One region of the Diaphorobacter sp. B2A2W2 genome, then DNA from elsewhere that is predicted to be linked to it. Evidence: riboswitches for the same ligand, from Rfam matches in the RefSeq annotation. Region 1 holds a riboswitch; the other holds the start of a gene.
What was found. A riboswitch is a leader RNA that binds a small molecule or an ion and turns the genes downstream of it on or off. The one in region 1 is predicted to bind S-adenosylhomocysteine.
Positions count from the first base shown of each region.

Region 2: linked by a shared signal. The riboswitch ahead of metH (methionine synthase) and the one ahead of ahcY (adenosylhomocysteinase) in region 1 are both predicted to bind S-adenosylhomocysteine.

Region 1 is NZ_JBWZOR010000003.1:273,804-278,912, forward strand. Features, by position in the region: gene AC1PPL_RS07370 (ArnT family glycosyltransferase) at 1-556, opposite strand, end outside; gene AC1PPL_RS07375 (peptide chain release factor 3) at 553-2,178, opposite strand; S-adenosyl-L-homocysteine riboswitch at 2,317-2,398, shown strand; gene ahcY (adenosylhomocysteinase) at 2,465-3,895, shown strand; gene AC1PPL_RS07385 (TlyA family RNA methyltransferase) at 4,008-5,006, shown strand; gene metF (methylenetetrahydrofolate reductase [NAD(P)H]) at 5,003-5,109, shown strand, end outside.
Region 2 is NZ_JBWZOR010000014.1:6,599-11,707, reverse strand. Features, by position in the region: gene ccoG (cytochrome c oxidase accessory protein CcoG) at 1-10, opposite strand, end outside; gene petA (ubiquinol-cytochrome c reductase iron-sulfur subunit) at 55-669, opposite strand; gene AC1PPL_RS17900 (sigma-54 interaction domain-containing protein) at 873-2,225, shown strand; S-adenosyl-L-homocysteine riboswitch at 2,392-2,513, shown strand; gene metH (methionine synthase) at 2,544-5,109, shown strand, end outside.

The DNA.
Region 1 (5,109 bases):
GTGTCAGCAGTGTGATGGTCAAACCAATGCCAGCCAATACGAACCAGCGCGCACGGTCAAGGCCGGGTCGAAGCAGAATCTCAATCAATGACCAGCTCAACAGCAGTACACCAAACAGGTATAGCGGCTCAGTCAATACCTTGGGCATGTAATACGCAATGCCTGGGTTATAGAGCAGTAGCAAAACAGCGACCACTGCGCCAACCCAACCCCCTAGTCGCCGCGCCGCCTGAGCCATCATCAAGGCTGAGATGACAAACAGGCCGCCGTTGGCCCAGCGCACGGCGGTGACGTCAGCCTGCCAAAGTGCGGGCCACAAATAGCCTAAGGGCGCAACCCTGGTACTGAACGGATCGTGTAAAAAAAAGCCCCAACCGTCCGCAAGCCATTTTCGTGCGCCTGGCAAGTAGGTATGGAAGGCATCCGAATTCCCTGAAGCATCTAGATCTAGCGGGTAGTACTGGCGCAATCGCATGATGGCCAGCACGACGATCATCAGCGCCCCAAGCCAAGGGAGAGCACGTACGATTCTTGAATTGCGGGTGAGAAAATTCATGTCACCTGCAGCGCCAGTCCCGCATGCTCCCGCAGCGGATGGAAATGAATCTTCGGGAACCGCTCCTGCGCCAGCCGTACGTCATATGGGCTCGTGCACAGATAGGCCAGCGTGTCCGCTGCATCGCGCGCCATGCGCATCGGATAGGCATTCTCGAACTCGCGCAATTCGGCTGGCGTGTCGGCGGTAATCCAGCGGGCTCCCGTGTACTGGCAGGCTTCCAAACGGATGTCGCAGTCGTATTCGGTGTTCAGACGGTGCTGCACCACTTCGAACTGCAGCTGGCCCACGGCACCCAGCAGCATGTTGCCGCCGGCCTCGGGCTTGAAGACCTGGATGGCGCCTTCCTCGCCCAGCTGCATCAGGCCCTGCTGCAGTTGCTTGGTGCGCAGCGGGTTCTTCAGCACCACGGTCATGAACATCTCGGGTGCGAAGAACGGCAGGCCGGTGAACTGCAGGTTGGCGCCGTCGGTGATGGTGTCGCCTAACTGCACGCCGCCGTGCGTGGTGAAGCCGATGATGTCGCCGGCGTAGGCCTCTTCCACCGCCTCGCGGCGCTGGCTCATGAAGGTGACCACGCTGGTGGGGCGCAGTTCCTTGGCGGTGCGCTGGACCTTGAGCTTCATGCCGGGCGTGTACTTGCCGCTGGCCACGCGCACGAAGGCGATGCGGTCGCGGTGGTTGGCGTCCATGTTGGCCTGCACCTTGAACACCACGCCCGAAAAGCCTTCGTCTTCGGGCAGGATGGTCTTCTCGACGGTCTGCTTGTTGACGACGAGCGAGCTCTTGCGCGGGCCGGGCGGGGGCGACATGTCCACCACCGCATCCAGCACTTCCATCACACCGAAGTTGTTCACGCCCGAGCCGAAAAACACCGGTGTGAGCTTGCCGGCCAGGAAGGCTTCATGGTCCCAGGGCGCCGAGGCGCCTTGCGCCAGCTCCATGCTTTCCAGTGCGTCGTCAAAGGCCTGACCGAAGCGCGCGCGCAGCTTGTCGGCATCGGCCAGCGGAATGACCTCGAAGTCCTGCGGGCGCTTTTCGCTGCCCGGCTGGAACACGGTCATGCTCTGCGTGCGTAGGTTGATGATGCCGCCGAAGCTCTTGCCCTGGCCCACGGGCCAGGTGATGGGGCAGCAGGGCATGTCCAGCTCACGCTCCACCTCGTCGAGGATGTCGAGCGGGTCGCGGACCTCGCGGTCCATCTTGTTGACGAAGGTGATGATGGGCGTGTCGCGCTGGCGGCAGACCTCGATCAGGCGGCGCGTCTGCGCCTCCACGCCGTTGGCCGCGTCGATCACCATCAGGGCCGAATCGACGGCCGTGAGCACGCGGTAGGTGTCCTCGGAGAAGTCCTTGTGGCCCGGCGTGTCCAGCAGGTTGATCACATGGTCGCGGTAGCTCATCTGCATCACGCTCGATGCCACCGAAATACCGCGCTGCTTCTCGATCTCCATCCAGTCGGAGGTGGCGTGGCGGCTGGCCTTGCGGCCCTTCACGGCGCCGGCGATCTGGATGGCGCCGGAGAACAGCAGCAGCTTTTCCGTCAGCGTGGTCTTGCCGGCGTCGGGGTGGGAGATGATGGCAAAAGTCCGGCGGCGCCGGGTTTCTGGGGCGTACGACACAGTGATTCTGGGTGAGGGCCGCGCGGTGCGCTGCGGCCGGTGCGAGAAGAGGCGGGCGCACCCTGCGGGAGCGCCCTGGCATTGGGCGGGGATTCTACGGCGCGGCGCGTGGTGCGGGGGCACCGGTATAATCTTGCACTTTCCGAGGAGCGTTGCAGCGTCCCCAGCACGGCGGGGCGCGAGGCTCGGAAGTCATACCCAGCAACGACGCTCACCCACGCCTTGCGGTGCGGTGAGTCCCATCCCCCAGGCGCGGTTTTTTCAGATACCCATCAAGGAAACCACCATGAGCGCTGTTCTCAAGTCCCCAGCCGACTCCGCGATTGCCGATATATCTCTGGCCGACTGGGGCCGCAAGGAAATCCGCATCGCCGAGACCGAGATGCCCGGCCTGATGGCCATCCGCGAGGAATTCGCGGCCAAGCAGCCCCTGAAGGGCGCGCGCATCACCGGCTCGCTGCACATGACCATCCAGACGGCCGTGCTGATCGAGACCCTCAAGGCCCTGGGCGCCGATGTGCGCTGGGCCTCGTGCAACATTTTCTCCACCCAGGACCACGCCGCCGCCGCCATTGCCGCCACCGGCACGCCGGTGTTCGCCATCAAGGGCGAGACCCTGGTGGACTACTGGGACTATACCCACCGCATCTTCGACTTCGGCCCCAAGGGCAGCGAGGGCGAAGGCCCGAACATGATCCTGGACGACGGCGGTGACGCCACGCTGCTGATGCACCTGGGCAAGCGCGCTGAAAAGGACGCCTCCGTGCTGGCCCACCCCGGCAGCGAGGAAGAGCGCATCCTATACGCCGCAATCAAGGCCAAGCTGGCCGAGGACAGCACCTGGTACAGCCGCAAGAGCGCCCAGATCATCGGCGTGACCGAAGAGACCACCACCGGCGTGCACCGCCTGAAGGAAATGTCGGCCAAGGGCACGCTACTGTTCCGTGCGATCAACGTGAACGATTCGGTGACCAAGAGCAAGTTCGACAACCTGTACGGCTGCCGCGAGTCGCTGGTGGACGGCATCAAGCGCGCCACCGACGTGATGATCGCCGGCAAGGTGGCCGTGGTGGCGGGCTATGGCGACGTGGGCAAGGGCTCGGCCCAGGCGCTGCGCGCCCTGAGCGCCCAGGTATGGGTGACTGAGATCGACCCCATCAACGCCCTGCAGGCCGCCATGGAAGGCTTCAAGGTCGTGACCATGGAGTGGGCGGCCGACAAGGCCGACATCTTCGTCACCACCACCGGCAACCGCGACGTCATCACCTTCGAGCACATGAAAGCGATGAAGGACCAGGCCATCGTGTGCAACATCGGCCACTTCGACAACGAGATCCAGGTCGCCAAGCTCGAAGAGCACTGCCAATGGGAAGAAATCAAGCCCCAGGTCGACCACGTGATCTTCCCGGACGGCAAGCGCATCATCCTGCTGGCCAAGGGCCGCCTGGTGAACCTGGGCTGCGGCACGGGCCACCCCAGCTTCGTGATGTCCAACTCGTTCGCCAACCAGACGATCGCGCAGATCGAGCTGTTCACCCACCCCGAGGGCTACGACGTGGGCAAGGTCTACGTGCTGCCCAAGCACCTCGACGAGAAGGTGGCGCGCCTGCACCTGAAGAAGGTGGGCGCCATGCTGACCGAACTGAGCGACGAACAGGCCGCCTACATCGGTGTGCCGAAGCAGGGCCCCTACAAGCCCGACACCTACCGCTATTGATTGTCAAAAAGCATAGCTGCTTGCGCTTGCCAGTGGCTGTTTTCAGCATGAAAAATTGCTGAAAGTGGCTCACTGCAAGCGCTACCAGCTATCGATATGAGAGGACAGCGCGATGCGCGCGGACGTATTTCTGGTGGAAGGCGGCTACGCGGCCACCCGGTCGCAGGCCCAGCGGTTGATTGCCGCCGGCGTGCAGTGGCGCCTGGCGCCCACGCTGCCGTGGCAGAAGGTGGCCAAGAACGGCGACGACATTCCTGCGGGGGTCGAGGTGCAGCTGCTGGACGCTGCGGAGGCCAAGTACCTCTCGCGCGGCGGCCTCAAGCTTGAAGGTGCGCTGGCTGCCACGGGCCTGCAAGTGGCTGGCCTGCGCTGCCTGGACGTGGGGCAGAGCACCGGCGGTTTCACCGACTGCCTGCTGGCACATGGCGCTGCCCAGGTGATTGGCGTGGACGTGGGCCACGGCCAGTTGCACGAGCGGCTGCGCGCCGACCCGCGGGTGGTCTGCGTGGAAGGCGTGAATGCCCGGGCCCTCACGCCCGAGGCGCTGCAGGACGCCTGCGACGTGGCGCTGTCCGAAGTCATCGAGGACGCGGAAGACAACGACACCCAGCCCCAGGCCCCCTACGCCTGGATGCGCAACGGCGGCGTGGTGGACGATGAGTACGACGACAGCGACGACGCCAAGGAGCATGAGATCGAGAGCTTCAAGGCTGAGCGCGCCGCCAAGGCCAAGGCACGCGCTGAGGGCTCATTGCCCGTGCAGCGCCGCCGCCGTCCCGGGTGCGAGGACGTGGACATCACGCCAGCGTTCGATCTCGTCACCGGCGACCTGTCCTTCATCTCGCTCACGCTGGTGCTGCCTGCGCTGGTGCCGCTGTTGAAAGAGCAGGGCCAGCTGCTGATGCTGGTCAAGCCGCAGTTTGAGTTGCAACCCGGCCAAGTGGGCAAGGGCGGCATCGTGCGCGATGCGCAGCTGTATCCGCAGGTGGAGCAGCGCATCCGAGACTGCTGCACGGAGCTGGGGCTGCACGTGGTGGCCTGGATCGATAGCCCCATCGAGGGGGGCGACGGCAACCGCGAGTTCTTCATCCATGCAAGGAGGAAGGCATGAGCCTTTCCACGGCCTTTCCGGTCAGCTTTGAATTCTTCCCGCCCAAGACGCCCGAGGGCGCCGACAAACTGCGCGCCGTGCGCCAGCAGCTGTATGCGCGCCG
Region 2 (5,109 bases), on a different contig from region 1:
GGGCGGGCATGGAAGGGGGCGTGGTTGTGATGGTCTTGGGCGAAGGGCGGTCGATCAGGCGCTGGCGCTGTCCTCGCCGATCAGCAGCCGCGTGGCGCTCAGGAAGCGGTGCGGCGGCACCTCCAGGTTCGTCGGTGCGGGCTTGTTGCGGTACACGCGCCCCGCGTTGTCGAACGTGGAGCCATGGCAGGGGCAGAAGAAGCCCCCGGGCCAGCCCGCGCCTAGGCCGGACTGCGGCGCGCCCGGGGCCACGGCCGTGGGCGAGCAACCCAGGTGCGTGCAGATGCCGATGGCCACGAAGACCTCCGGCTGGATGGAGCGGTGGGTATTGCGCGCGTAGTCGGGCTGCTGGTCCTTGGCCGATGCGGGGTCGGCCAACTGTGCCTCCAGCCCCTGCAGCGACTGCAGCATCTCCGGCGTGCGCCGCACGATCCAGACGGGTTTGCCGCGCCACTCCACCGTGAACATGCCGCCCGGCGGCAAGCCGGCGATGTCCACCTCCACGGCTGCGCCCAGGGAGCGTGCGCGTTCGCTGGGCGCCAGGCTGCTGACCAGGGGCACGGCCGCGCCGACGGCGGCCAGACCCCCGGCGGCGGCCGTGGCGTGGATCAGGGTGCGGCGTTCTGCGTCGGGCGCAGCGCAGGTGCACGAGGCGGGCAGGGCAGTCATGGCGATTCCTTCACGATGGGCGCGGCCAAAGGACCGCGCGCTTGCTTGTCCTGACTCAAGAGCCGTGCCAGCCTGGCTGCGCGGCACTGCGTGCGAAATCCCTATGTGGAACAAAGGCTTACATCCACCCACGGAGTCAGCGCTGCCATGGTGGACGGCAGAAACACTGCCAATGCATGCCATTTGTGACACCATATGTCACCATGGCCGACACTCCTGATCTTTCTCCCACCCCGGCGCAGGTGGCGCAGACCGCGCTGCTTGCCTCCTGGCTGGAGGGGCTGCCCGAGCCGCACATCCTGTTCGACCGCGGCTACCGCATCGTGGCCGCCAACGGCGCCTACCGTCGCCAGTTCGGCCAGGGCGCGCCGGTGGTGGGGCGCACTTGCCATGCGGTCTCGCACCATTCGCCCGTGCCGTGCGACCAGGCGGGCGAGACCTGCCCGCTGGCGCGCTCGCTCTTCAGTGGCCAGCGCGAGCGCGTGCTGCACCTGCACCACACCCCGGCGGGCGAGGAATACGTGCAGATCGAACTGGTGCCGCTGCGCGACGAGGCGGGCCAGCCTCAGTACTTTCTGGAGAAGATGGAGCCGCTGCGCATTGCCCAGGGGCAGCCGGGCGCGCCGGGCATGATCGGGCGCGCGCCCGCGTTCCAGGCCGTGCTGGAGCTGATCGCGCGCGTGGGCCCGTCGCAGGCCAGCGTGCTGCTGCTGGGCGAGTCGGGCACGGGCAAGGAGCTGGCCGCGCGCGCCGTGCACGAGGCCAGCCCCCGCGCGGGGCGGCCGCTGGTGGTGGTGGACTGCGCCAGCCTGCCCGAGACGCTGTTCGAGAGCGAACTGTTCGGCCACGAGCGTGGCGCCTTCACCGGCGCCCATGCCGCACGCGCCGGCCTGGTGGAGGCGGCGCACGGCGGCACGCTGTTCCTGGACGAGGTGGGCGACATCCCGCTCACCATGCAGGTCAAGCTGCTGCGTTTGCTGGAAAGCGGCACCTACCGCCGCGTGGGCCACACCGAGCTGCGCCGCGCGGACATCCGCCTGGTGGCGGCCACCCACCGCGACCTGCGCGCCATGGTGCGCGAGGGGCGGTTTCGCCAGGACCTGTACTACCGCCTGAGCACCTTTCCCATCCAGCTGCCCGCGCTGCGCGAACGCCCGCAGGACATTCCGCTGCTGGCGGAATCGCTCCTGCAGCGCGTGGCCGGGGGGCGGGGCCTGGTGCTTGCGCCCGCGGCGCTGCGCCGGCTGGCGCAGCACCCCTTCCCCGGCAACGTACGCGAGCTGCGCAACGTGCTGGAACGTGCCGCGCTGCTGACCGACGGCGCGGTGGTGACCGCCCATACGATCGAGCGCGCGCTCTCGTTCGATGCGCCCGCGGCGGCGCCGGCCCGCGCTGCGCAGCAGCCCGACCATGCCACCCTGCGTGACATCGAATCCGAGGCCCTGCGCGCGGCGCTGGCGGGGGGGGCCGCGTCGCGTCGCGAATTGGCGCGCGCCCTGGGGGTCAGCACGCGCACGCTGTACCGCAAACTGCGACTGTTACGGGAGCAGGGCTGATGCTCCTTGTTTGATAGCTTTCAGCGCTTGCTGTGGCTGGCTTGCGGTCTGTTTTTGCTTGAAACAGCCACCGGCCCGTGTAGGGGCCATGTTCTGGGCGCACAGTGCACGCGGGGGTATATCCATATGCCTGCCCCCCAAAGGTGGGCCGCGTAGAATTCGACGCTTTCCCGAGGAGCGCTGCAGCGCCCGCCGGCCGGGGCCGTACAGGCGGCCCGCGCGTGGCGGCGTCAGGCTCGGGCCCACCGCGGCATGCAGCCGTGCGTGTACCAACGGCGCTCACCTGATGTGTCTGTTCTTGTTATCCAGGTGAGCCCCATGCCGTCGTCCGCCCCCGCATCTTCCGTCCCTTCGCACGCCGTGCCGCCCATGCGCCTGTCGGGGCTGGAGCCCGTGTTCATCGGCGAGGGGAGCTTGTTCGTCAACGTGGGCGAGCGCACCAACGTCACCGGCTCCAAGGCGTTCGCGCGCATGATCCTGAACGACCAGTACGAGCAGGCACTGTCGGTGGCGCGCCAGCAGGTGGAAAACGGCGCGCAGATCATCGATGTGAACATGGACGAGGCCATGCTGGACAGCAAGGCCGCGATGGTGCGTTTCCTGAACCTCATTGCCTCCGAGCCCGACATCGCCCGGGTGCCGGTGATGGTGGACAGCTCCAAGTGGGAGGTCATCGAGGCCGGCCTGCGCTGCCTGCAGGGCAAGGGCATCGTCAACTCCATCAGCATGAAGGAGGGCGTGGAGGAGTTCAAGCGCCAGGCCAAGCTGATCCGCCGCTACGGCGCGGCCGCCGTGGTCATGGCCTTCGACGAGAAGGGCCAGGCCGACACCTTCGCACGCAAGACCGAGATCTGCGAGCGCGCCTACCGCATCCTGGTGGACGAGGTGGGCATGGCGCCCGAGGACATCATCTTCGACCCCAACATCTTCGCCATCGCCACGGGCATCGAAGAGCACGCCAACTACGCCGTGGACTTCATCGAGGCCGTGCGCTGGATCAAGCAGCATCTGCCGGGTGCCAAGGTGTCGGGCGGCGTGTCCAACGTGTCGTTCAGCTTCCGCGGCAACGAGCCGGTGCGCGAGGCGATCCACACCGTGTTCCTGTACCACGCCATCAAGGCCGGCATGGACATGGGCATCGTCAACGCGGGCATGGTCGGCGTTTACGACGACCTCGACCCTGAGCTGCGCGAGCGTGTGGAAGACGTGGTGTTGAACCGCCGCCCCGACGCGGCCGAACGCCTGCTGGAGATTGCCGAGGCCGCCAAGGGCGCCGCCAAGGACGACAGCAAGAAGCTGGAGTGGCGCGGCACACCCGAGGCGCCCAAGTCCGTGGGCGAGCGCCTGTCGCATGCGCTGGTACACGGCATCACCGACTTCATCGTCGAAGACACCGAGGAGGCCTACCAGCAGATCGTGGTGCAAGGCGGCGGCCGCCCGCTGCACGTGATCGAAGGCCCGCTGATGGACGGCATGAACATCGTGGGCGACCTGTTCGGAGCGGGCAAGATGTTCCTGCCGCAGGTGGTCAAGAGCGCCCGCGTGATGAAGCAGGCCGTGGCCCACCTGATCCCTTACATCGAGGAAGAAAAGCGCCAGCAGGAAGCCGCCGGCCTGGACGTGTCCAGCAAGGGCAAGATCGTCATCGCCACCGTGAAGGGCGACGTGCATGACATCGGCAAGAACATCGTGACCGTCGTCCTGCAGTGCAACAACTTCGAGGTCATCAACATGGGCGTGATGGTGCCCTGCCATGAAATCCTGGCGCGCGCCAAGGCCGAAGGCGCGGACATCATCGGCCTGTCGGGCCTCATCACGCCCAGCCTGGAAGAGATGCAGTACGTGGCCGGCGAGATGGACAAGGACGAGTACTTCCGCATCAAGAAGATTCCATTGCTGATCGGCGGCGCCACCTGCTCGCGCGTGCACACGGCCGTCAAGATCGCGCCGCAGTACCAGGGCCCCGTGGTCTACGTGCCCGATGCCTCGCGCAGCGTGAGCGTGGCGCAGAGCCTGCTGGGCGAGCAAAAGGACAGCTACCTGGCGGAGGTGCAGGCCGACTACGACCATGTGCGCCACCTGCATGCCAACAAGAAGAAGACGCCGGTGTGGCCGCTGGCGCAGTGCCGCGCCAACAAGACGCGCATCGACTGGGCGCATTACCAGCCGCCGGCGCCCAAGTTCATCGGCCGGCGCGTGATCAAGAACATCGACCTGGCCGAGCTGGTGCCCTTCATCGACTGGGCGCCGTACTTCCAGACCTGGGACCTGGCCGGCAAGTACCCCGACATCCTGCAGGACGAGGTGGTGGGCGAGGAAGCCACGCGCGTCTTCCGCGACGCACAGGCCATGCTCAAGAAGATCGTGGAGGGCCGCTGGCTCACGGCCCACGCCGTGGTGGGCTTCTGGCCCGCCAACACCGTGCGCGATGACGACATCGAGCTGTATGCCGATGCCGTGCGCGACAAGGTCGTGCTCACCTGGTACGGCCTGCGCCAGCAGGCCGAGAAGCAGCCCGACGCCGAGGGCCGCATGCGCCCCAGCCGCTGCCTGGCCGACTTCATCGCGCCTCGCCCGGAGGGTGGCGCACCCACGCAGGCCGACCACATTGGCGCGTTTGCCGTCACTGCCGGCATCGGCGTGGATGCCAAGGTGGCCGAGTTCATGGCCGACCACGACGACTACAACGCCATCACCCTCAAGGCCCTGGCCGACCGCCTGGCCGAGGCCGGTGCCGAATGGCTGCACCACCGCGTGCGCACCGACTGGTGGGGCTACCAGGCGGGCGAGCAGCTGTCCAACGACGAACTGATCGCCGAGAAGTACGTGGGCATCCGCCCCGCGCCGGGCTACCCCGCATGCCCCGATCACCGGGTGAAGAAGC